Regions from separate parts of the Bradyrhizobium sp. 62 genome, predicted to be linked through region 4. Evidence: predicted binding sites of a transcription regulator. Region 4 holds the regulator's gene; each other region holds the start of a gene.
What was found. Region 4 encodes PhoB, which activates phosphate uptake and scavenging genes when phosphate is short. Its sites were predicted from a motif close to TGTCATNNANCTGTCAT; they were not measured.

Region 1 (5,908 bases), on a different contig from region 4:
GGTGCCGCATCCAGCCCCAGCACGGCGCTTGCGGCCGGCAGTGCCGCGTCCGCCATCGCGGCGTGGCCTTCGGCGCTCGGATGCACGGCGCCGCCATAGACGGCGGAGAGCACGCCCCAAGTCGCGTCGTGGATGTCGGTCGGCTGGCTTGCTGCGGGCAAGCCTTGCGGATAGGTCATCGCGGCGAAATAGCTGTCATTGGCGTCGCGGATCCAGCGCGCGCGCGGCAGATAGGCCCGGAATTCGGAGGCGCCGCGGCCGCACAGCATCGGCTGGCTCGCCGCGCTCACGATGTCAGGATTGAAGCTCTGGCCGTTCTCGGCAAAGCAGGTGCGGTCGAATTCGGGATCGTTGCCCGAATGCGCGCAGAAGCCGTGATCGGCGAACGCCGCCTGATGCGAATCCACGAAGGTCATGCGGTCGGCCTCGGGATCGCGGCACAGCGCGCCGCGGGTGCAGGTAGCGAGCCCCTTCAGCTGCGGCAGGAATTCGGTGTCGACGAAGGTCGACACGCGGGCGAGGCGCTGCGGATCGGCGTTGAAGGACGGATGGATGTCGAAGCCGGCGCGGCCGCCGCGGCAAGGCACGCCGCCATCGGCGAGCGCCGGGTTGGCGTAGGAGACGTAGACCACATGCGAGAGGTCGCCACCGACCAGCGGCTTCAGCGCCTCGCGTAGCTTGACGAAATTCTGCGGCAGTTCGCGCGCCAGCGCATCTCGGGAATCATCGACGCTGGCCATCACGCCGGAGCGCCGGAATATCGCGCGCTCGGTTGCGGTCTCGACGATCACGTCGGCGACGAGGCCGGAGAAATAGACGTCGTTGGCGCCGACCGAGAGCAGCACGAGGTCGAGCGTGCGCTCTGGCTGCCGTTTCCTGGCAGCGGTGAGCGCCTCGCGCAGCTCGGCGACCTGTGCGTTCACGCTGATGTTGCAGACGCCGGTCTTGCCGGGCGGGCATTCACGGGCACGCTGCGAGCCGAGCAGCCCGTCGCTGATGCTGGCGCCAGTGCAGGCGAGCGGCAGAAACGTCACCGCGACGTGGGTGTAGCGTACCGCGAGCGCCAGCGCGGTGCGGGCCTGGTAGCTGTAGAGCGATCGATGGCAGGGCGAGTTGAACCAGAGCGCGCTGTAGCGCTGCCAGTTGGCAAGCGTATCCGGCGCTTCGCAGGCGCGGCCGCCCTTGAAGCCGGCACGGCTTGGCCGGTAATACTGCGCGCCGGCGGTGCCGAGATAGGAGCGGAAGCAAAAACCTTCGTCCGACAGCGCCAGCGGCCGGTCTGGATTGCCTTCGCCCGAGGCGATGCTGTCTCCGAGGCCAGCGACGAAGATGTCGCGGACCTGGATCTCGGTCTGGACCCGCTGGGTCGGATCGGAGCCGGAGGAGACGTCGACGGTCGCGACCGTCTGCTTGCCGTAGCGGACCCGCAGATTGATCGGCTCGGCGCAGTCGAAGGTGGATTGTTGCGGCCCGTCGCCGTCGTCGAACGACCAGGCGCAGGTGGCGCCGACCGGCACCGCGCCGGCGAGACGCACGGTGACGGGATGGTCGAGGGGGGTGAGGTAGTTTTCCTTCGTGTTGTCGCGGGTGCAGGGCTGGTTGACCCGGCCCTGGAGGTCGATGCAGAGCCGGTTTACCATGTTCCGGGCCCAGCCGCGGCCCTCGCTCTGGAGCTCCAGCGATTGCTCGGCGGCGAGGATGCTGCGGTTACGTGCGTTCTCGACATGGAGCAGGAAGTCGCGCTCTTCGCGGAACAGCCTGAAGCGGTTGCGCACCTCCCAGCTGATCTGCATGGCGCCCGCGTCCTGCGCGGCCGCCCGCTCCAGCGGCAGGGCGGTGAGGAGCCCGGCGAGCAGCAGGGCACCAGCGAGGAAACGGCGAAGGGATACAGGGATCATGGCCCGCATTTTCAACGGCAAAGTTGAGGCGGAAATAAGAGAGCTGCTCTCCGCCTGCAACATCGGTCTGACGGTTTTGCTGGCCGGCGTCTAGCGGACTATCGTTGGAGCATGATCTTTCCGGAAAACCGCTTCGCACTTTTCCGCATCATGCTCAGCGCTTGCTGGCCTGCCGCAGCGACCGCTCGCGCTCAATCGCTGCCACCTGCTTGGGCAGGTTGGCCTGCGCGCAGGCCTCCGCCAGCCTTCGGCGCTCCTGCCAGGGCTCCACCACATTCATCCAGAGCTCGCGTGTGCCCATGATGGAGATGGCCAGTCCGAACGGGATCACGAAATAGAGAATGCGGAAGACAAGGAGCGTGGCCAGAAGCTGCTCGCGGCCGAACTCCGGCAGCGCCACCAGCATGGCGGCGTCGAACACGCCGAGCGAACCGGGGGCGTGGCTGGCAAAGCCGAGCAATGTCGCCAAAATGAACACCACCGAGAGCGACAGGAAGTCGATCTGCGGCGTGGCCGGCACCAGAAGATACATCGCCAGCGCGCAGAATCCGAGATCGACGACGCCGATCAGGATCTGCACCAGCGTCAGCGGCGCTGACGGCAGCACCACCTTCCAGCCCTTCTGGCCCAGCTCGCGGCGCTTCTCGCCCATGCACAGCCAGACCAGATACGCGCCGATCGAGGCGAGGCCGCCGAGCGCAATCAGCCGGTTGATCGACGACGGCAGCTGATCCATGTAGGAGGCGGCATCCGGATGGATGGCCATGCCGATCGAGAGCACGAAGATGTTACCGAGCCAGAAGGTCAGGCCCGACAGGAAGCAGATTTTTGCGACATCGATCGCATTCAGCCCGTAATCCGAATAGATCCGGAAGCGGATCGCGCCGCCGGTGAAGACGGTGGCGCCGATATTGTGGCCGATCGAATACGATGTGAAGCTGGAGAGCGCTGCGATGCGATAGGGCACGTGCTTCTTGCCGATCGTTCGCAGTGCAAAAAAATCGTAGAAGGTCAGCGTACAGAACGCGAAGCATACGCAGATCGCCGCCAGCCCGATGTTACCGCGGGGGATCTCGGTCAACGCGGTCAGGATGACCCCGGTGTCGATGCCCTTGAGCGTCCGTACCAGCGTGGTGATCGCGAACGCAATGATGAAGACGCTCGCCGCAACGCCGAGTCGCCGCCAGCCGATCCATCTCTTGAAGCCGCGCTTCAGCGCGGTCAGCAGTCCGTGCATTCATCCTCCCGGCGGGGGGCAAGACCGACCAGGCCAGACATTGGCCGGTCAGATGCGATCAGTGCCCGATGTGGGCTTGGATCGCTAGGCATGATGTAGCTCATTTAAGGCAAAAACAGTGACTTGTGCAGCCCTTGACAAGGATAGGTTCTGCCTTGGACCAGCTTGGACCAGCCACTTTGTCATACGCGGTTCACATCGGACGCGCGTTAAGCATATGAGTCGTGGGATCGGTCGCGTCCGTCCGTGACATGGTCTCAGATCCTGCACGGCCAACATTGTTCCAGCGCAAGGGATGCGGGCTTTTTTGGAACGACGATGCCCTGCGCTGGTTAGTGCCGCATCAGCAATCGAACATGGCGGAATCACCGGCTTCTCCTGCAAGCCGGCGCCTCCGTGTTCCCACAACCCGAGAGGATCGGACCGATGGGATTGTTCACAAAAGACATCAAAACCATGAACGACCTGTTCGTGCATCAGCTCCAGGACATCTATTACGCCGAGCAGCAGCTCACCAAGGCTCTGCCGAAAATGGCGGATAAAGCGACCGATCCGCAGCTGAAGCAGGGCTTTTTGACGCACCTCGAAGAAACCAGAGAGCACGTGAAGCGCCTTGAGGAAGTGTTCAAGATGCACGGTGCGCAGGTGAAGGCGGTCGATTGCCCGGCGATCGACGGCATCATCGAGGAAGCCGACGAGACCGCCGGCGAAGTCGCCGACAAGGCGGTGCTCGACGCCGCGCTGATCAACGCTGCACAGGCGGCGGAGCATTACGAGATCGTCCGCTACGGCAGCCTGATCGCCTGGGCCAAGCAACTCGGCCGCAACGACTGCGCCAACGTGCTCGCCAAGACGTTGGAAGAAGAGAAAGCGACCGACAAGAAGCTGACCACGCTCGCCGAGAGCAAGGTGAACCTGCGCGCGGCGAGCTAGGGCAAGGCGCGGCCTGGATCAGGACAGAGCGTCGCGCGGCCGTTCGCGCGACGCTCGCGCATCACATATCCATCATGCATTCATCATTCGATCGTTGTCGTAATATGACGGCGGGTTGGAAGCGTATCGTTCGCATGGGGCTGCAACCGAGATGGCAGCATGCGAGTAAGCACCGTCAAATACGAAGCCTTCGGAACCGGCACGCCGCGTGCCGGCTCGCGCCTTGCGACATCCCTCACCCTTGCCGCGATGAGCCTTGGTTATGGCGTGGTGCAGCTTGACGTCACCATCGTCAACACCGCGCTCGATGCAATGGGCAGGACGCTCGGAGGCGGCGTCGCCGAGCTGCAATGGGTGGTCAGCGCCTACACCATTGCGTTTGCCGCGTTCATCCTGACGGCCGGCGCGCTCGGCGACCGCATCGGCGCCAAGCGCGTCTTCATGGCGGGATTCGCCATCTTCACTGCGGCCTCGCTCGCCTGCGCGTTGTCGCCCAATGCGACCGTGCTGATTGGGGCGCGGCTGGTCCAGGGCCTGGCGGCGGCGATCCTGGTGCCGAACTCTCTTGCCCTGCTCAATCATGCCTATCCGGACGACCGCGAGCGCGGCCGCGCCGTTGCAATCTGGGCCGCCGGTGCGAGCCTCGCGCTCACTGCCGGCCCCTTCGTCGGCGGCGCGCTGATCACGCTGGTCGGCTGGCGCGCGATCTTCCTGGTCAATCTGCCGGTCGGACTCATTGGCCTGTGGCTGAGCTGGCGTTACGCCAGCGAAACCACGCGGGCGCGCTCGCGCGAGATCGATCTGCCGGGCCAGCTCGCGGCAATTGGTGCGCTGGGGGCGCTCGCCGGCGCGATCATCGAAGGTGGCGCGCTTGGCTGGGACCATCCAGCCGTGGTCGCGGCCTTCGTCGCAGCCGCAATTCTCGCCGCGCTCTTCGTCTGGCGCGAGAGCCGTGCGGCACAGCCGATGTTGCCGCTGTCGCTGTTCAGCCACCGGCTGTTCGCGCTGACCTCGCTCGTCGGCCTGCTCGTCAACATCGCGATCTACGGCCTGATCTTCGTGCTCAGCCTGTATTTCCAGAGGATCAACGGGCTGTCGGCATGGTGGACCGGTCTCGCCTTCGTGCCGATGATGGGCGTGGTGCTGCCGGTCAATCTGCTGGCGCCGCGCCTCGCCGAGCGTATCGGCCCGTGCCCGACCATCGTCGTCGGCGCCTGCGTCTCGGCGCTCGGTTGCGTCGGCCTGCTCTGGATCGAAGCCGGCACGAGCTATTGGGCGATCTTTGCGCAGATGATCGCGATCAGCAGCGGACTTGGGCTGCTGGTGCCGCCGCTGACCTCGACCTTGTTGGGCAGCGTCGAGAAGGCACGCTCCGGTATCGCTGCGGGCGTGCTGAACGCGACGCGACAAACCGGGAGCGTGCTCGGCGTCGCGCTGTTCGGCTCGCTGGTGGCCTCGGAGGGCGCGTTCATGACGGGCCTGCACCTGTCGCTGGTCGTGTCGGCGGCCGTGCTGCTGCTCGCCGCCGCCGTGATCGGCCTCGGCGCGCCGGCGCGCGGATGAACAATCCGAGCGAATGCACACAGCTTCCGTTCACCATCCCCGAAACAGGCGCGTAGCCGGTTACCGACTGTCCATCTCTGTCGGTTCAAGTGCGGGTCGATAGGGGCCCGCAATGTATCAAGTTCTCTACTGTCTTACCGAGGAGCACGACTGGCGGCTCGTCGCGCTTGGCGGCGCGGTGTGCCTTCTCGCAAGCGCGGCGGCGATCAGCCTGTTTCACCGGGCGCGCGCGACGCACGGCTCCGGGCGCCTGGTCTGGATCGCCCTGGATGCCGCC
Region 2 (5,908 bases), on a different contig from region 4:
GCAACAATTGCCAGCTCTGTTCATTGTCCTTGAGATTCGCGACCATGATCTGTTCGAGAACCTGCTGATGCACCGTGGGATTTTGCAGCGGACACAGCACCTCGACGCGGCGGTCGAGGTTGCGCGGCATCATGTCCGCCGAGGAGATATACACAGCCGCTTTCGCGCTCGGCAGGCCCTGGCCCATGCCGAAGCAGTAGATTCGGCCGTGTTCGAGGAATCGTCCGATGATCGACTTGACGCGAATGTTCTCCGACAGTCCGGGAATGCCGGGTCGCAGGCAGCAGATACCGCGCACCACGAGTTCGACCTGCACGCCGGCCTGTGAGGCCTCGTAGAGCGCGTCGATGATGTCGGGGTCGACCAGCGCGTTCATTTTCATCCAGATCGCACCAGGCCGGCCGTGCCGCGCATGCGCGGTCTCGCCCTGGATGTGCTCGATGATGCGCTTGCGCAAGGTCAGCGGCGAGACCGCCATCTTTTCCAGATCGCTCGGCGCGGCGTAGCCGGTGATGAAGTTGAACACGCGCGCGGCGTCGCGGCCGATGGTCGGCTCCGAGGTGAAGTAGGAGAGGTCGGTGTAGATGCGCGCGGTCACTGGGTGGTAATTGCCGGTGCCGGTGTGGACGTAGGTCGTGAGGCTGCCGCCCTCGCGGCGCACCACCATCGAGAGTTTCGCGTGCGTCTTCAGTTCGAGGAAGCCGTAGACGACCTGCACGCCGGCGCGTTCGAGGTCGCGCGCCCAGCGGATGTTGGCTTCCTCGTCGAAGCGGGCCTTCAGCTCGATCAGCGCGGTGACGGATTTGCCGGCTTCGGCGGCTTCCACGAGCGCACGCACGATCGGCGAGTTGCTGGAGGTGCGGTAGAGCGTCTGCTTGATGGCGACGACGTCGGGGTCGCGCGTGGCCTGCTGGAGAAACTGCACCACGACGTCGAAGGATTCGTAGGGGTGATGGACGACGAGGTCCTTCTGTCGGATCGCAGCGAAGATGTCGCCGCCTTGCTCGCGCACGCGCTCGGGATGGCGCGGCACATAAGGGGTGAATTCCAGGTCGGGCCGGTCGAGGCGGGTGAGCTGCGAGAGCTCGTTCATGGCGAGCACGCCGTCGACCAGGAACACCTCGTCGTCGGCGGTCGACAGCGCGTGCTGCACGAAGCTGCGCAGCTGTTCCGGCATCTTGGCGTCGATCTCGAGTCGGATCACGGAGCCGCGGCGACGGCGCTTCAGCGCCGTCTCGAACAGGCGGACGAGATCCTCGGCCTCTTCCTCGATTTCGAGTTCGGAGTCGCGGAGGACGCGGAATGCGCCCTGGCCGTGCAGATTGTAGCCGGGGAACAGGCGGTTGATGAACAGAGCGGTGGCCTGCTCCAGGGAGATCAGCCGGACGACCTTGCCCTCGGCCGGCAGGCGGATGAAGCGGTCGATCTTGCCGGGCATGCGGATCAACGCGTTCATCTGCTTGCCGTCGGCGGCGCGCGTGAGCTGGAGCGCGATGGTGAAGCCGAGGCTCGGAATGAACGGGAAGGGGTGGGCCGGGTCGATCGCGAGCGGCGTCAGCAGCGGGAACACGTTGCTGAGGAAGTAGTCCTCGATCCAGGTTCGTTCCGCCTTGGTGACTTCCTTGCCCTCGACCAGCACGATGCCCTCGTCGGCGAGCGTGCCGCGCAGGTCGCGCCAGATTGCCTGCTGGTCGGACGCAAGCTGCGAGACGGTCCGGTTGATGAGCGCGAGCTGCTCGGACGGGGTCAGACCGTCGGGGCTGCGCTCGGCAATGCCCTCGCGCACCTGGGCCTTAATGCCGGCGACGCGGACCATGAAGAACTCGTCGAGGTTATTCGCTGAAATCGACAGGAATCGCACCCGCTCCAGCATGGGGTGGCTGGGATTGACCGATTCCTCCAGGACGCGGCGGTTGAAGTGCAGCCAGGACAGCTCGCGATTGATGAACCGCTCGGGGCTCGATGCGATCGCCGGCGGGCCTTCGGCTTCCGGGGCTTTTTCTTTAACTTCAACAGCTTGCGCAGAGTCCATCAGAAGTCGATCCATCCAGTTCGCCCCAATTTGCGACTTACGCGCAAAACCCGCGGGAGCATGTGTTAGAGCGATGACGTTTCGATGACATTGATGTTCCGCCGCCCGGCCGCGTCAAGCCGCCTTGGTCAGACATCACGGAGCAGCTCGGCTGCCAGGGCCCGGGTGACGGGACGGCCAAGGCGCAGGGCCTCGGTGTCCAGCAGGTCGACAGCCCGTCGGGCGGCGGCCGAGGACCGCTCCAGGCGAGTGGCGAGGTAGCTGACCACGCTCTCGTCCACCGCGAGCTGGCGGTCGGCGCAGAATTTGACGATCAGGCCGCGGAAGAGCTGATCGTCAGGCGGCAGCAGCGAGATAACAGGGACGGCGCGGAGCCGCGAGCGCAGGTCGGCAAGCTCGATCTCGAGAGAAGCGGGCGCCTCGCGTCCGGTGAAGAGGACGTAGGCGCCGTCCTCGCGGGCCAGATTCATCAGATGGAACAGGGCGCGCTCATCGAATTCCCTGGCCTTGGGGTCCTCGACCACCAGCGCGCCGGTGGCGAGCGCAGCCGGGACGGCTTCGGCGGTCAGCCCATTGGCCGTGGTCGAGCGGGCGCCTGAAGCCTCGGCCCAGATCGCGGCGAGATGGCTCTTGCCGCTTCCTTCCGGGCCGGCCAGCCACATGATCCGGTTCGGCCATTCCGGCCAGGCGTCGATGAGGGCAAGACCGGCGGCATTAACGGGGCCTTCGAGGAAATTGTCCCGGCTCAGGCTCTCCGCATGCGGAAGCGAAAACGCCAATTGTCGGGGATGAACGCGGCCTGGCACGCTTGCTTTGCTCCATGCCGGCGTGCCGGCTTCGTTTGACGAGATGCGACTTCATCGAGCGGGAGTTGGCCTTTTACGGGGCCGCTTCCCAACTCACTTGGCCTCGATCGTGCTCATGTGCCGCAACCACTCAACGAGATAGAGCGACACGGAGGAGAGCGTGAAGACCGTTACGAGGCCCATCAGGATGATATCATAAGGACCGGCTTTGAAGCCGAAGGCGAGGGCGGCCAGCACCAGCGCTGCGAACGCCACCTGGGCCACAGTATTGAGCTTGGATACCTTCGAGGGCTTCATCTCCACAGGGCGATCGAACAGCCACGATATGATCACGGCGGCGACGATCATGATGTCGCGCGAGACCACTAGGATGACGATCCAGCGCGGAATCGCGCCCCAGATGCCCAAGGCCATGTAGATCGAAACCAGCAGCGCCTTGTCGGCGAGCGGGTCGAGCAAGGCGCCGAGCTCGCTCGTCATGTTGAAGCGCTTGGCAAGGAAGCCGTCGACCGCGTCGCTGATCCCGGCGATCAGGAAGACGGCGAACGCCACCTCCATTTGGCTCGACACGATGGCCCAGACGATGATCGGGACCAGCATGATGCGGCCCAAAGTAATGATGTTCGGTATACTCACACGGCGCTTCCCGGCACCCGGCCTGACCTCGAATTCGGCCCTTTGGAGGCTGAACCGGTTGATATCTCTACATAGTATACGGAGGCGCGCCATGCGAGCCATTGCGCGTCCCCGGAATTCGACGTAACCAGCCGCAAACCCACTGGAAATCGGGCATGACCGACCGCAAAAACGGCCTCACTTACGCCGATTCAGGCGTCGATATCGACGCGGGCAACCGCCTGGTCGACCTGATCAAGCCAATGGTGCGCGCAACCGCGCGGGCCGGCGCCGACGCCGAAATCGGCGGATTCGGCGGCCTGTTCGACCTCAAGGCGGCCGGTTTCAAGGATCCCATCCTGGTGGCCGCGACCGATGGCGTTGGCACCAAGGTCAAGATCGCGATCGAGACCGGCCTGCATGGCGGGATCGGCATCGACCTCGTCGCCATGAGTGTCAACGACCTCGTGGTGCAGGGCGCCGAGCCGCTGTTCTTCCTGGACTATTTTGCCTGCGGCAAGCTCGATCCGGAGGCGACCGCATCGATCGTCGCCGGTGTCGCCGAAGGCTGCCGCGAATCCGGCTGCGCCCTGATCGGCGGCGAGACGGCCGAGATGCCCGGCCTCTACAAGGACGGCGACTACGACCTCGGCGGCTTTGCCGTCGGCGCCGCGGAGCGGGGCACGCTCTTGCCGCGCAAGGATATCGCCGCCGGCGATGCCGTGATCGGGCTCGCCTCGTCGGGTGTGCACTCCAACGGTTTCTCGCTGGTGCGCAAGATCGTGGAACAATCCGGCCTCGGCTTCGGGGCGCAGGCGCCGTTTGCGCCTGTCATGACGCTCGGCGGCGCGCTGCTGACGCCGACGCGGCTCTATGTCAAATCCTGCCTGCGCGCGATCCGCGAGACCGGCGCGGTGAAGGGGCTTGCCCACATCACCGGCGGCGGCTTCACCGACAACATTCCGCGCGTGCTGCCGAACCATCTCGGTGTCGGTATCGATCTGGCGCGCCTGCCGGTGCTGCCGGTGTTCAAATGGCTGGCAGCCCAAGCCGGCATCGCCGAGCTCGAAATGCTGCGGACCTTCAATTGCGGGATCGGCATGATCGCGATCGTCGAGCCGGACAAGGTCGACGAGGTCGTGGAGGTCTTCACTGACGCCGGTGAGACCGTCGCCCAGCTCGGTACCGTGATCCCGGCTGAGGGCGAGCACCGCGTCATCTATAACGGCCACCTCGATCTGGCGCTTTGATGAAACGCCGCGTCGCCATCCTGATCTCCGGTCGCGGCTCCAACATGTCCGCGCTGATCAGGGCCGCTGCTGCTGCGGATTTCCCGGCGGAGATTTCGCTCGTCATCTCGAACAAGGCCGACGCGCAGGGGCTGGAAAGGGCCAAAGCGAGCGGCGTGACGACGCTGGTGATCGAAAGCAAGCCGTTCGGCAAGGACCGCGCCGGCTTCGAGAAGGTGCTGCAATCAGCGCTCGATCAGCACGGCATCGAGCTGATCTGTCTCGGCGGTTTCATGCGGCTGTTCACGGCTGAATTCACAAAAGCCTGGTACGGGCGTATGCTCAACATCCATCCCTCGCTGCTGCCGTCATTCCCAGGCTTGGACCCGCATGGCCAGGCCTTGCGCGCCGGCGTCAAGCTGTCCGGCGCAACGGTGCACTTCGTCATCCCCGAGACCGATGCCGGCCCAATCGTGATGCAGGGTGCGGTGCCCGTGAGCGATCACGACACGGCGGACACGCTGTCGGAGCGTATCCTCGAAGTCGAGCACCGCATCTATCCCGCAGCGCTGAGCCTGCTCGCGACCGGCAAGGTCCGGATCGAGGGCGACGTGTGCAAGACCGCGGGCAGCGGGCCGTCGGAGAATTTTCTGGTTGCGCCGTTGGTGCGGTGAAGCGCCGTCGCACGAAATACTTCTCATCCCCAAAACAAAAACCCCCGGCAGAGCCGGGGGCAACGTCATGATCTCTTGCGCAGACCGCGAGAGAAGTCAGGAGACCTTGAGGTTCTCCGCGGATGCCTTGCCGCGGTTCTCCACGAGGTCGTATTCAACCACCTGGTTTTCATTGAGGGTGGAGAGTCCGGCGCGCTCGACGGCGGAGATGTGGACGAAGACGTCCTTGTCACTGCCGTTCGGCTTGATAAACCCATATCCCTTGGTCGGGTTGAACCATTTGACGGTGCCCTTTTGCGGCATCCTCAGTCTCCTCCGCTAGATACAAAAACGACGCGGCCGCTTTTCGCGTGCCACGCCACAAACGGGCTTCCGGTAGTCTGTTCGAGTCTTGAGTCTCAATGTCGCGAAACGCACAGTCGAGCGGCCAATTCCGATTGTGTCCGATATTGCAACATGAAAATCGCCCGTTAGCAAGCCGCGCGCGAATTTCAAGTCCGGGCCGGGTGCCGGCATCTGCAATTTACGACCTGTGGCCGGGGAACCACAATC
Region 3 (5,908 bases), on a different contig from region 4:
CCGCGCATCGGCGGCGATCGTCGAGATCGCCAGCAGGAGGAAAACAAGGATGCCGCGCCACATGAAGTGAACTCGCAAGGCCACATGGGTGAACGTGGCATTGCCGCCGGCAACGTCAAGCCTGCGGCCGTTCACATGCGCGCGTCCAAGGACGGTGTCGTCGCCCGGCTTGACCGGGCGACCCAGTACTCCGAGACGTTTGTGATTGAGCCGAGAGGCTGCGGCGTACTGGATGCCTCGCTTTCGCGGGGCATGACAGCGGAGCGTGAGGAGCGGACGGAACGCGCCTACCCCTTCTTCTTGACGTCCTTGACGTTGGTGAACTCGATGCCCTCGGCCCGTTCCCTTGTGTAGCCGAGATAGAACTCGTTCCGCGCCAGATAGACGGGATCGCCGTCGACATCGTCGGCAATGCTCGAGGTGTTGGCAGCGATGAACGTATCGAGCTTCTTGCGGTCCTCCGAGGAGACCCAGCGTGCAAGCTGGAACTCGCTGACCTCGAATTCGACCGGCAGCGAATATTCCGCATCCAGCCGCGCCTTGAGCACGTCGAGCTGCAGTGCGCCGACGACGCCAACCAACGCGGGCGCGCCGTCGCGCGGGCGGAACACCTGCACCACGCCCTCTTCCGACATCTGCTGAAGCGCTTCCTTCAGCTTCTTCGCTTTCATCGCATCCGTAAGACGCACGCGGCGGACGATTTCCGGCGCAAAGCTCGGCACGCCGACGAAGTTGAAATCCTCACCGTCGGTCAGCGTATCGCCGATCCGCAGCGTGCCGTGATTGGGAATCCCGACGACGTCGCCCGCATAAGCCTCGTCCGCAACCGAACGGTCCTGCGCGAAGAAGAATTGCGGGCTGGACAGCGGCATGCTCTTGCCGGTGCGCACGAGCTTCGCCTTCATCCCGCGGCTCAGCTTGCCGGAGCACAGGCGGGCGAAGGCGATGCGGTCGCGGTGGTTGGGATCCATATTGGCCTGGATCTTGAACACGAAGGCGCTCATGCGCGGGTCGGTGGCTTCGACCTTGCGCTGGTCGCTCTCCTGCGCGCGCGGCTCGGGCGCGAACTTGCCGAGCCCTTGCAGCAGGTCGCCGACGCCGAAATTGCGGAGCGCGCTGCCGAAATAAACCGGCGTCAGATGGCCCTCGCGAAACGCTTCGAGCTCGAACGGTTTTGAAGCCGCGGTGACGAGCTCGAGCTCGTCCTTGACCGCCGACACGTCGAGATTGGCGTTGAGCTTGGCGAGCTCGGCGATCTCGATCTGCTGCGCCGCGCCGGTCTTGGCGCCGCCGCCTTCGAGCAAGCGCACGCCGCCATTGACGACATCATAGGTGCCGAGGAACTCGCGGCCGCGGCCGACAGGCCAGGTCATCGGCGTGGTATCGAGCGCCAGCGTCTTCTCGATCTCGTCGAGGAGCTCGAACACGTCACGGCTCTCGCGATCCATCTTGTTGATAAAGGTGATGATCGGGATGTCGCGAAGACGACACACCTCGAACAGCTTTCGGGTGCGCGCCTCGATGCCCTTGGCGGCGTCGATCACCATGACGGCGGAATCGACCGCCGTGAGCGTGCGATAGGTGTCTTCCGAAAAGTCCTCGTGGCCCGGGGTGTCCAGCAGGTTGAACACGAGGCCCTCGAACTCGAAGGTCATAACCGATGTCACGACCGAGATGCCGCGCTCGCGCTCGATCTTCATCCAGTCCGAACGCGTGTTGCGCCGCTCGCCTTTGGCCTTGACCTGCCCGGCCAGATTGATGGCGCCGCCGAACAGCAGCAGCTTTTCGGTCAGCGTGGTCTTGCCGGCGTCCGGATGCGAGATGATCGCAAAGGTACGCCGCCGCGACACTTCAGCGGCAAGCGAGGAACGGGCCGTCGATTCGGCTGTGGTGGCGATGTCGGACATTGCGGCAGCGTTTGGCAGGGAAAATGAGCCTGATCAAGCCTCATCTGGTGATTGCGGAGCCTTCCGACCAGTCCCATATCCGCTTGGTTGGGAGGGACGACCTTCCCTTTCCATCAGCACACCAGTCGCGGGGACGACCCTGCCTTGAATGGAGGGTCGTCATGGCCTGGAGCATCCTGTTCGTCGCCGGTCTGCTGGAGATCTCCTGGGCGATCGGCCTCAAATATACCGAGGGTTTCAGCAAGCTCGTTCCGTCGGTCCTCACGCTCGGCGCCATGGCCGGCAGCATCATCCTGCTCGGGCTCGCCCTCAAATCGCTGCCGATTGGAACCGCTTATGCCGTCTGGACCGGTATCGGCGCGGTCGGTACCGCGACACTTGGGATCATCCTGTTCGGCGAGCCGGCCACCGCGTTCCGCCTCGCCAGCATCGGGCTGATCGTCGCCGGGATTGTCGGGCTGAAGCTGGTTACCTGACGAAGATCTTGACCGCCCACCAGCTCAGCGCGGCGACGATGGCCGAGGCCGGCATCGTGATCACCCAGGCATAGACGATCGAGCTGGCGACGTTCCAGCGCACCGCCGAGAGGCGCCGGGCGGCGCCGACACCGACGATGGCGCCGGTGATAGTGTGGGTGGTCGAGACGGGAACGCCGAGGAAGGTCGCCATGAACAGGGTCGCGGCACCGCCGGTCTCGGCGCAAAAGCCCTGCATCGGGGTCAGCTTGGTGATGCGCAGGCCCATGGTCCGAACGATGCGCCAGCCGCCCATCAGCGTCCCCATCGCCATTGCGGCCTGGCACGAAAGCACCACCCAGAAGGGGACGAAGAATTCGCCGCCGAGCTGGCCCTGCGAATAGAGCAGCACGGCGATGATGCCCATGGTCTTCTGCGCGTCGTTGCCGCCGTGGCCGAGCGAATAGAGCGAGGCGGAGGCGAATTGCAGGATGCGGAAGGCGCGATCCACGGCAAAGGGCGTGGAGCGCACGGAGGCCCAGGAGACGATCGCAACCAGCACCATCGCGAGCAGAAAGCCGACGAGCGGAGACAGCACGATGGCGATCACCGTCTTGGACAATCCGCTCCAGACCACCGCCGAAAGGCCCGCTTTGGCCACGCCGGCACCAAACAAGCCCCCGATCAATGCGTGCGACGAGGACGATGGGATGCCGAGCGCCCATGTCACCAGGTTCCAGACGATGGCGCCGACCAGCGCAGCGAAGATCACCTGGGCATCCACGATCGCGGGATCGATGATGCCGGTGCCGATGGTCTGGGCGACGTGCAGCCCGAACACCATGAAGGCGACGAAATTGAAGAACGCGGCCCAGAACACCGCGTATTGCGGCCGCAGCACGCGGGTCGAGACGATGGTCGCGATCGAATTGGCGGCGTCGTGCAGGCCGTTCAGGAAGTCGAACAGCAGCGCGACGGCGATCAGTCCGACCAGGACGGGAAGACCCAACGCAACATCCACGGCGCGGTCCCCTGCCCTAAACTTGCTCGATGACGATGCTGTTGATCTCGTTCGCGACGTCGTCGAAGCGGTCGGCGACCTTCTCGAGATGGTCGTAGATCTCCGCGCCGACGATGAAATCCATCGCGTTGCCGTTGCGATGCTTGAGGAACAGTTCCTTCAGCCCGATATCATGGAGATCGTCGACGCGGCCTTCCAGCTTGCCCAGCTCTTCCGTGATCGCGGTCAGCATGGCCACGTTCTGGCCGATCTTCTGCATCAGCGGCAGCGCGCGACCGACCAGATTGGCGCATTCGATCAGAAGCCCGCCGATCTCCCGCATCGGCGGCTCGAAGCTGCGGACCTCGAACAGCATCACGGCCTTGGCGGTCTGCTGCATCTGGTCGATGGCGTCATCCATCGAGGTGATCAGGTTCTTGATGTCGCCGCGGTCGAACGGGGTGATGAAGGTGCGGCGCACCGCGGTCAGCACCTCACGGGTGATGTTGTCGGCATCGTTCTCGAACTGATTGACGCGCTGGCAATAGACCGGCGTCTCCTCACCCCCGTTGAGCATGCTCTGGAGCGCGATCGAGCCCTGGATCACGGTCTGGGCGTGGCGGTCGAACAGGTCGAAGAACCGTTCTTCCTTGGGCAGGAAAGCGCGAAACAATCGCATCATGGGAGAGAGACTACCGGTTGGATTATGGCCTGGCCCGAGCGGGCCGTCATGAAACTGTCATAGACCATTTTCGATCCACGCGCGTGCCACCTCACGCCCGTGGAGCCGGATCATCCACCGCTTTCGCGCGTCAACACATCTTCCATTATATCAATGACTTACAGCGACCGCCGGAAGTAATGCGCGATTTCGCCGATGACGCCGCGGCGGAAGGTGAGCACGCAGATCACGAAGATCGAGCCCTGGATCACGGTCACCCATTGGCCGAACCCCGCCAGATATTGCTGCATGGCGATGATCACGAAGGCACCGACCACGGGACCGAACACGGTTCCGAGTCCGCCGACCAGCGTCATCAGCACGACTTCGCCCGACATCGACCAGTGCACGTCGGTGAGCGAGGCGTTTTGTGCCACGAAGACTTTCAGCGCACCGGCAAAGCCGGCCAGCGTGCCCGACAGCACGAAAGCCAGGAACTTGTACTGATCGGTGCGGTAACCCAGCGAGATCGCGCGCGGCTCGTTCTCGCGGATCGCCTTGAGGACTTCGCCGAACGGCGAGTTGATGATGCGGAAGATCAGCAGGAAGCCGGCGAGGAAGCCTACCAGAACCACGTAGTAGAGCACGGTCGGCTTGGTCAGATCGAAGACGCCGAACATGCGTCCCTGCGGAATGCCCTGGATGCCGTCTTCACCATGGGTGAACGGGGCCTGGAGGTAGATGAAGTACAGAAGCTGCGACAGCGCCAGCGTGATCATCGAGAAATAGATGCCCTGGCGGCGGATCGAGATATAGCCCGTGATGAGCGAGAGCACGAAGGCACCGGCGACGCCGACGAGGATGCCGAGCTCCGGCGGCAACGCCCACACCTTCAGCGCATGCGCGCTGCAATAGCCGGCCGTGCCCAGGAACATCGCATGGCCGAAGGACAGCAAACCGCCATAGCCGATCAGCAGGTTGAAGGCGCAGGCGAGCAGCGCGAAGCACAGCGCCTGCATCACGAAGAACGGGTAGACCCCCGTGAATGGCACCGAAGCCAGCAGCAGCGCCATCACCACGAAGACGATCATCTCGTCGCGGATCGCGCGCGGGGTTACCGGCAGCGTGTCGTCCGTCAAGGCTGTCATGTCAGGCCGCCCTTCCCGTCAATCCCGTTGGCTTCACCAAGAGCACCAGCACCATCAGCACGAACACGACGGTGTTGGAGGCCTCGGGGTAGAAATACTTGGTCAGGCCCTCGATCACACCGAGCGCGAAGCCGGTGATGATGGAGCCCATGATCGATCCCATGCCGCCGATCACCACCACCGCGAACACCACGATGATGAGGTCGGCGCCCATCAGCGGTCGCACCTGGTTGATCGGCGCCGACAGCACGCCGGCGAGCGCGGCAAGGCCGACACCGAGCCCGTAGGTCAACGTGATCATGCGCGGAACGTTGACGCCGAAGGCGCGCACCAGCGTCGGGTTTTCGGTGGCGGCGCGCAAATAGGCGCCGAGCCGGGTCTTCTCGATCAGGAACCAGGTCGCGATGCAGACCACCAGCGAGAAGATGACGACCCAGCCGCGATAGACCGGCAGGAACATGAAGCCGAGATTCATGCCGCCCTTGAGCTGGTCCGGAATGGCGTAAGGCAGGCCGGAGGAGCCGAAATAGTTCTGGAACACGCCCTGCACGATCAGCGCAATGCCGAAGGTCAGTAGCAGGCCGTAGAGATGATCGAGCCCGGTCAGCCATTGCAGCATGGTCCGCTCCAGAATCATGCCGAAGATGCCGACAATGATCGGTGCAAACAGCAACGCCCACCAATAGTTGATGCCGCCGAGGTTCAGCAGGAAGTAGGCGACGAACGCGCCCATCATA
Region 4 (5,908 bases):
CCGAAGGTCGAGCCGTGCGAGCCCGGTGTCATGCCGGACGCCGCTTCCGCGGTCGCAAGGCACGCGCCGATCGGGAAGCCGCCGCCGAGCGCCTTGGCCAGCGACATCACGTCGGGTTCGACGCCAAGGCGGCGGTACGCGAACAGATCGCCAGTGCGGCCCATGCCGGTTTGCACCTCGTCGAAGGCGAGCAACAGACCCTTCTCGTCGCAGAGCTGGCGCAACGCCCTCAGGAAGGCGGGCGTTGCCGAACGCACACCGCCCTCGCCCTGGATCGGCTCGATCAGGATGCCGGCGGTCTGCGGACCGATCGCCTTTTTCACCGCGTCGAGATCGCCATGCGCAACCTGGTCGAAGCCCTCCATCGGGGGACCGAAACCTTCGAGATATTTTGCCGAACCCGTCGCGGCCAGCGTCGCCAGCGTGCGGCCATGGAAGGCGCCTTCGAAGGTGATCATGCGATAACGGTCTGGATGGCCCTTCGCGGCGTGATAACGGCGCACGACCTTGATCACGCATTCCAGCGCTTCGGCGCCGGAATTGCAGAAGAACACGAAATCCGCAAAACTTTCATTGCACAGGCGCGCGGCGAGCTTTTCGCCGTCCGGGCTCTGGAACAGGTTCGACATGTGCCAGAGCTTCGTGGCCTGCTCCTGCAACGCCGCGACCAGCGCCGGATGGGCATGGCCGAGCGCATTCACCGCCACCCCGGAGGTGAAATCGAGATAGCGCTCGCCATTGGTCGCGATCAGCCAGCAGCCTTCGCCACGCTCGAAACCGAGGTCGGACCTGGCGAAAACGGGGAGCAAATGCGGCGCTGCGCTGTTAGTCATGACGGTCACTTGAATGTTGCGGACGGTGTGAGCGTGCATTGCGCAACGCACCATCGACCGGCCCGGAAAACGAAACGTGCCGCCTCTTGCGGGCGGCACGTGCGACTATCTTAGGCTTGGTGAAACGGGTGTCAATGCCGCCCGGAAAGCCTCGCGAAACGCTGAATCCGTAGTCTTGCGGTGCCGATTTTGCGGGATTTAGTCACGGAACATGTGGAAGCGAGTCGGCGGACTCTTGCGCGGGAGTCACGCCATATTGTAGCGTTTGGATTGTCAGATACGACATCTCGTGCAGTGGTTCTGATCTTTAAGTCCTTATGTACCGGCGTAAACGTTCGGGCGTTCAAGACGCGCCCGGCGAGCCTTAAGGGATTCTGGCGGCACGGGTTTTTGAAGGCTTAGGCATTCGCTGCGAGGCCCCAGGATGGCTGGCGCGCAGCGAGGGAAAGGGTGCAATGACGGTTTTGACCTGGTCCGATGATCGCGTCGAGCAGCTGAAAAAGCTCTGGGAGGCCGGACTTTCGGCCAGCCAGATCGCGGCGGAGCTCGGCAATGTGACCCGCAATGCCGTGATCGGCAAAGTGCACAGGCTCGGCCTCTCGGGCCGCGCCAAGAGCCCTTCGTCGGCAGCGCCGCGGCCGCGCAAGGCGCGCCCCGCGCAGCACATGATGCGGGTGAGCCGCCCGATCTCGCGCGGCAACACCGCGCTGGCGCAGGCCTTCGAGGTCGAGGCTGAGCCGGATCCGGTCACCTATGACAACGTGGTGCCGATGAGCCAGCGGCTGTCACTGCTGGAATTGAACGAGGCGACCTGCCACTGGCCGGTCGGCGATCCCTCGAGCCCGGACTTCTTCTTCTGCGGTGGACGGGCGCTGTCCGGCCTGCCCTATTGCGCCCAGCACTCGCGCGTCGCGTACCAGCCGGCGTCGGATCGGCGGCGTGCACCGGTGAAGCCGGGGCCGCGCTAATTACCGCAAGTCCCCGCGCGAAGACGGCTCAACGATTTCAGTCTCGTCCCGGCCTAGTGCGCAATTGCGCACGGAGACCGGGACCCATATTCCGAGCGCGCAGTTGTTGCGCGAAAGGAGTCATTCCGAGTCTTCGCCAAACCACGTTCGGTGGTTATGGGTCCCGGATCAGCGCTCGCTTCGCTCGCTTGTCCGTGGCGACGTCGAAGAATTCGGGGACAGCTTGCCAACAAACAAGGCTGCAACCCTACACCTGCTCCGCCTTGGCAAACCGATCATCCAGCGCGTAACCAGCGCCGCGGACGGTGCGGATCGGGTCCTGCTCGCGGCCGAGATTGAGCAGCTTGCGCAGGCGGCCGATATGCACGTCGACGGTGCGCTCGTCGATATAGATGTCGCGGCCCCAGACGCTGTCGAGCAGTTGCTCGCGCGAGAACACCCGTCCCGGGTGCTCCAGGAAGAACTCCAGCAGGCGATATTCGGTCGGACCGAGATCGATCGGCCGGCCCGAGCGCGCCACGCGGCGCTTGTCGCGGTCGAGCTCGATGTCGCCAAAAGCAAGGACGGTGGCGAGCCGCTCGGGGCTTGCGCGCCGCAGCAGGCCTTTCACGCGCGCCAGCAGCTCCGGCACCGAGAATGGCTTGACGATGTAATCGTCGGCGCCGGTCGCAAGACCCCGCACCCGCTCGCTCTCCTCGCCGCGCGCGGTGAGCATGATAATCGGGAGCTGCTTGGTCTCGGGACGGGTGCGAAGCCGCCGGCACAGTTCGATGCCTGACAGGCCCGGCAGCATCCAGTCGAGCACGATCAGATCGGGGATGTGCTCCTTGAGGCGGGTGTCGGCGTCGTCGCCGCGCATCACCGTCTCGACGTCATAGCCGTCGCCTTCGAGGTTGTAGCGGAGAAGCTCGGTCAGGGCTTCCTCGTCCTCAACCACCATAATGCGTGCGCCCATCGGGTCGTCGCTCCCTTAAGTCTTCAGGTGTTCGGTACCGTGCTGGCGAAGGTCGTCATGTCGCCCTTCGGCCGCTTGTCGGTGATCGCCTGGCCCTCGATCATGTAGAACACGGTCTCGGCGATGTTGGTGGCGTGGTCGCCGATCCGCTCGATGTTCTTGGCGCAGAACATCAGGTGAATACAGAACGAGATGTTGCGCGGATCCTCCATCATGTAGGTAAGGAGCTCGCGGAACAGCGAGGTGCAGATGGCGTCGACTTCCTCGTCACCCTTCCACACCGCCATCGCCGCCGGCAAATCATGCGCGGCATAGGCGTCCAGCACCGACTTGACCTGCTGCTGCACGAGGTCGGTCATGTGCTCGAGGCCGCGGAACAGCTTGAGCGGATGGAAGTCCGTCTCCAGCGCCGCAACGCGCTTGCCCATGTTCTTGGCGAGGTCGCCGATGCGCTCGAGATCGGTCGCGACGCGCATGGCGCCGACGATCTCGCGCAGATCGACCGCCATTGGCTGGCGCCGGGCGATGGTGAGCACCGCGCGTTCCTCGATGCGCTTCTGCAGCGCGTCGAGTTCAGTGTCGATGGCGACGACGCGCTGGCCGAGCGGGACGTCGCGGCGGATCAATGCGTCGACGGACTCGACGATCATGCGCTCGGCGATGCCACCCATCTCGGCGACCAGGCGCGTGAGTTCCTGGAGGTCGGTGTCGAAGGCCTTTGCGGTATGTTCAGAACCCATGTCGCGTCTCCTAGCCGAACCGGCCGGTGATGTAATCCTGCGTGCGCCGGTCGGACGGCGACGTGAAGATCTTGCTGGTGTCGTCGAACTCGATCAACTCGCCGAGATACATGAAGGCGGTCTTGTCGGAGACGCGCGCCGCCTGCTGCATGTTGTGGGTGACGATCGCGATCGTGTAATCCTCGGACAGCTCCTGGATCAGCTCCTCGACCTTGGCGGTCGAGATCGGGTCGAGCGCCGAACAGGGTTCGTCGAACAGGATCACCTCGGGCCGCACCGCGACGGTGCGGGCGATGCAGAGGCGCTGCTGCTGGCCGCCGGAGAGCGACAGGCCGGAGGCGTTGAGCTTGTCCTTGACTTCGTTCCACAGCGCGCCGCCGCGCAGCGCCTTCTCGACGCGGCCGTCCATTTCGGACTTCGAGATCTTCTCATAAAGACGGATGCCGAACGCGATGTTCTCGTAGATCGTCATCGGGAACGGCGTCGGTTTCTGGAACACCATGCCGACGCGGGCGCGCAGCAGATTGAGGTCCAGCTTGCCGTCGAGGATGTTGGTCTGGTCGAGCATGAGCTGACCGGTGGCGCGCTGACCGGGATAGAGGTCGTACATCCGGTTGAAGATGCGCAGCAGGGTCGACTTGCCGCAGCCTGACGGACCGATGAACGCCGTGACGCGGTTGGCGCCGAGCGTCAGGTTGATGTTTTTCAGCGCGTGGTGCTCGCCGTAATAGAAGTTCAGGTTGCGCACGGTCACCTTGGGGGGCGCCTCCGGCAGCACTGCCGCGTGCGGCAGTCCACCTGACGCGCTCATCGATACGGAAAGATCACTCATTTTGCGGTCCTCTCGGCGCCAAGGATGCGCGCGAAAATATTAAGGGCAAGAACGGTCAGGGTGATGAGCAGCGCGCCGCTCCAGGCCAGCTGCTTCCAATAGGCATAGGGGCTCTGCACGAAGTTGTTGATGGTCACCGGCAGGTTTGCCATCGTCTTGTTCAGGCCGAGGCTGAAGAACTGGTTCGACAGCGCGGTGAACAGCAGCGGCGCGGTTTCACCGGCGACGCGGGCGGTCGCGAGCAGCACGCCGGTGATGAGGCCCGAACGGGCAGCGCGATAAGCGATCCGCTTGATCACCAGCGAACGCGGCAGGCCGAGCGCCGAGGCCGCCTCGCGCAACGCGTTCGGCACCAGCAGCAGCATGTCCTCGGTCGTGCGCAGCACCACCGGGATCACGATGACCGCGAGCGCGAGCGAGCCCGCGATCGCCGAGAAGCCGCGCATCGGCACCACCACCGCGCCGTAGATGAACAGGCCGATGATGATCGAGGGTGCCGAGAGCAGGATGTCGTTGATGAAGCGGATCACCGAGGTCAGCCGGTCATTGCGGCCGTACTCGGCGAGATAGGTGCCGGCGAACATGCCGAGCGGCGCGCCGATGCCGACGCCGATCACGGTCATGATCAGCGAGCCGACGATGGCGTTGAGCAGTCCGCCCTCGTTCGATCCCGGTGGCGGCGTGTTCTCGGTGAACAGCTGGACATTGAGTCCGGCCAGTCCGTTGTAGAGCAGCGTAATCAGGATCAGCGCGAGCCAGGTGACACCGAAGGCGGTTGCGGCGATGCAGAGCCCGCGGACGACGATGTCCTTGCGGCGGCGGCGTGAATAGATCGGATTCATGGCGTCAGTTCCCCGCCTTCTTTTCCAGCCGCATCAGCATCAGCCGCGCCGCCGCGAGCACGAAGAAGGTCAGCACGAACAGCAGGAGGCCGAGCAGGATCAGGCCGGACTGGTGCAGGCCGTCGCTCTCGGCGAACTCGGATGCGATCGCCGCCGAGATCGTGGTGCCGGGGGCGAAGATCGACGACGAGATCCGGAACGAGTTACCGATGATGAAGGTCACCGCCATGGTCTCGCCGAGCGCGCGGCCCAGCGCCAGCATGACGCCGCCGATGACGCCGACGCGGGTGTAGGGGATCACCACGCTGCGGACGACTTCCCAGGTGGTGCAGCCGACGCCGTAGGCGGCTTCCTTCAGCACCGGAGGCACTGTCTTGAACACGTCGACCGAAATCGAGGTGATGAAGGGCAGCACCATGATGGCGAGGATCAGCGCGGCATTGAACAGGCTGAGATAGGACGGGGGACCTGCGAAGATCGCGCCCAGCACGGGCACGCCGTCGAAGATCTTGATCATGAAGGGCTGGAACGTGTTGGCGAGGAACGGCCCCAACACGAAGAAGCCCCACATGCCGTAGATGATCGAGGGGATGCCGGCGAGCAGCTCGATCGCCATGCCGATCGGGCGGCGCAACCATTGCGGGCAGAGCTCGGTGAGGAAGATCGCAATGCCGAGACCCACGGGAATGGCGATCAGCATCGCGATGAAGGAGGTGACGAGCGTGCCGTACATCGGCC

Region 1: a site for PhoB is predicted at 3,316-3,332, ahead of IVB47_RS07490 (YbhN family protein). Genes of this name have one in related genera too.
Region 2: a site for PhoB is predicted at 2,106-2,122, ahead of IVB47_RS11680 (RNA degradosome polyphosphate kinase). Genes of this name have one in related genera too.
Region 3: a site for PhoB is predicted at 4,089-4,105, ahead of IVB47_RS11305 (DUF47 domain-containing protein). Genes of this name have one in related genera too.

What each region holds. Positions count from the first base shown of each region.
Region 1 is NZ_JADPIT010000011.1:162,027-167,934, forward strand. Features, by position in the region: gene IVB47_RS07485 (hypothetical protein) at 1-1,898, opposite strand, end outside; gene IVB47_RS07490 (YbhN family protein) at 2,053-3,135, opposite strand; gene IVB47_RS07495 (ferritin-like domain-containing protein) at 3,562-4,068, shown strand; gene IVB47_RS07500 (MFS transporter) at 4,228-5,631, shown strand; gene IVB47_RS07505 (EAL domain-containing protein) at 5,744-5,908, shown strand, end outside.
Region 2 is NZ_JADPIT010000015.1:276,239-282,146, forward strand. Features, by position in the region: gene IVB47_RS11680 (RNA degradosome polyphosphate kinase) at 1-2,032, opposite strand, end outside; gene IVB47_RS11685 (DnaA/Hda family protein) at 2,161-2,838, opposite strand; gene IVB47_RS11690 (CDP-alcohol phosphatidyltransferase family protein) at 2,932-3,474, opposite strand; gene purM (phosphoribosylformylglycinamidine cyclo-ligase) at 3,630-4,703, shown strand; gene purN (phosphoribosylglycinamide formyltransferase) at 4,703-5,356, shown strand; gene IVB47_RS11705 (cold-shock protein) at 5,453-5,659, opposite strand.
Region 3 is NZ_JADPIT010000015.1:195,999-201,906, reverse strand. Features, by position in the region: gene IVB47_RS11325 (hypothetical protein) at 1-63, opposite strand, end outside; gene IVB47_RS11320 (peptide chain release factor 3) at 288-1,907, opposite strand; gene sugE (quaternary ammonium compound efflux SMR transporter SugE) at 2,069-2,383, shown strand; gene IVB47_RS11310 (inorganic phosphate transporter) at 2,376-3,383, opposite strand; gene IVB47_RS11305 (DUF47 domain-containing protein) at 3,400-4,044, opposite strand; gene IVB47_RS11300 (branched-chain amino acid ABC transporter permease) at 4,203-5,171, opposite strand; gene IVB47_RS11295 (branched-chain amino acid ABC transporter permease) at 5,173-5,908, opposite strand, start outside.
Region 4 is NZ_JADPIT010000016.1:275,935-281,842, forward strand. Features, by position in the region: gene IVB47_RS20320 (aspartate aminotransferase family protein) at 1-833, opposite strand, end outside; gene IVB47_RS20325 (GcrA family cell cycle regulator) at 1,289-1,801, shown strand; gene phoB (phosphate regulon transcriptional regulator PhoB) at 2,049-2,756, opposite strand; gene phoU (phosphate signaling complex protein PhoU) at 2,780-3,496, opposite strand; gene pstB (phosphate ABC transporter ATP-binding protein PstB) at 3,507-4,328, opposite strand; gene pstA (phosphate ABC transporter permease PstA) at 4,325-5,170, opposite strand; gene pstC (phosphate ABC transporter permease subunit PstC) at 5,175-5,908, opposite strand, start outside.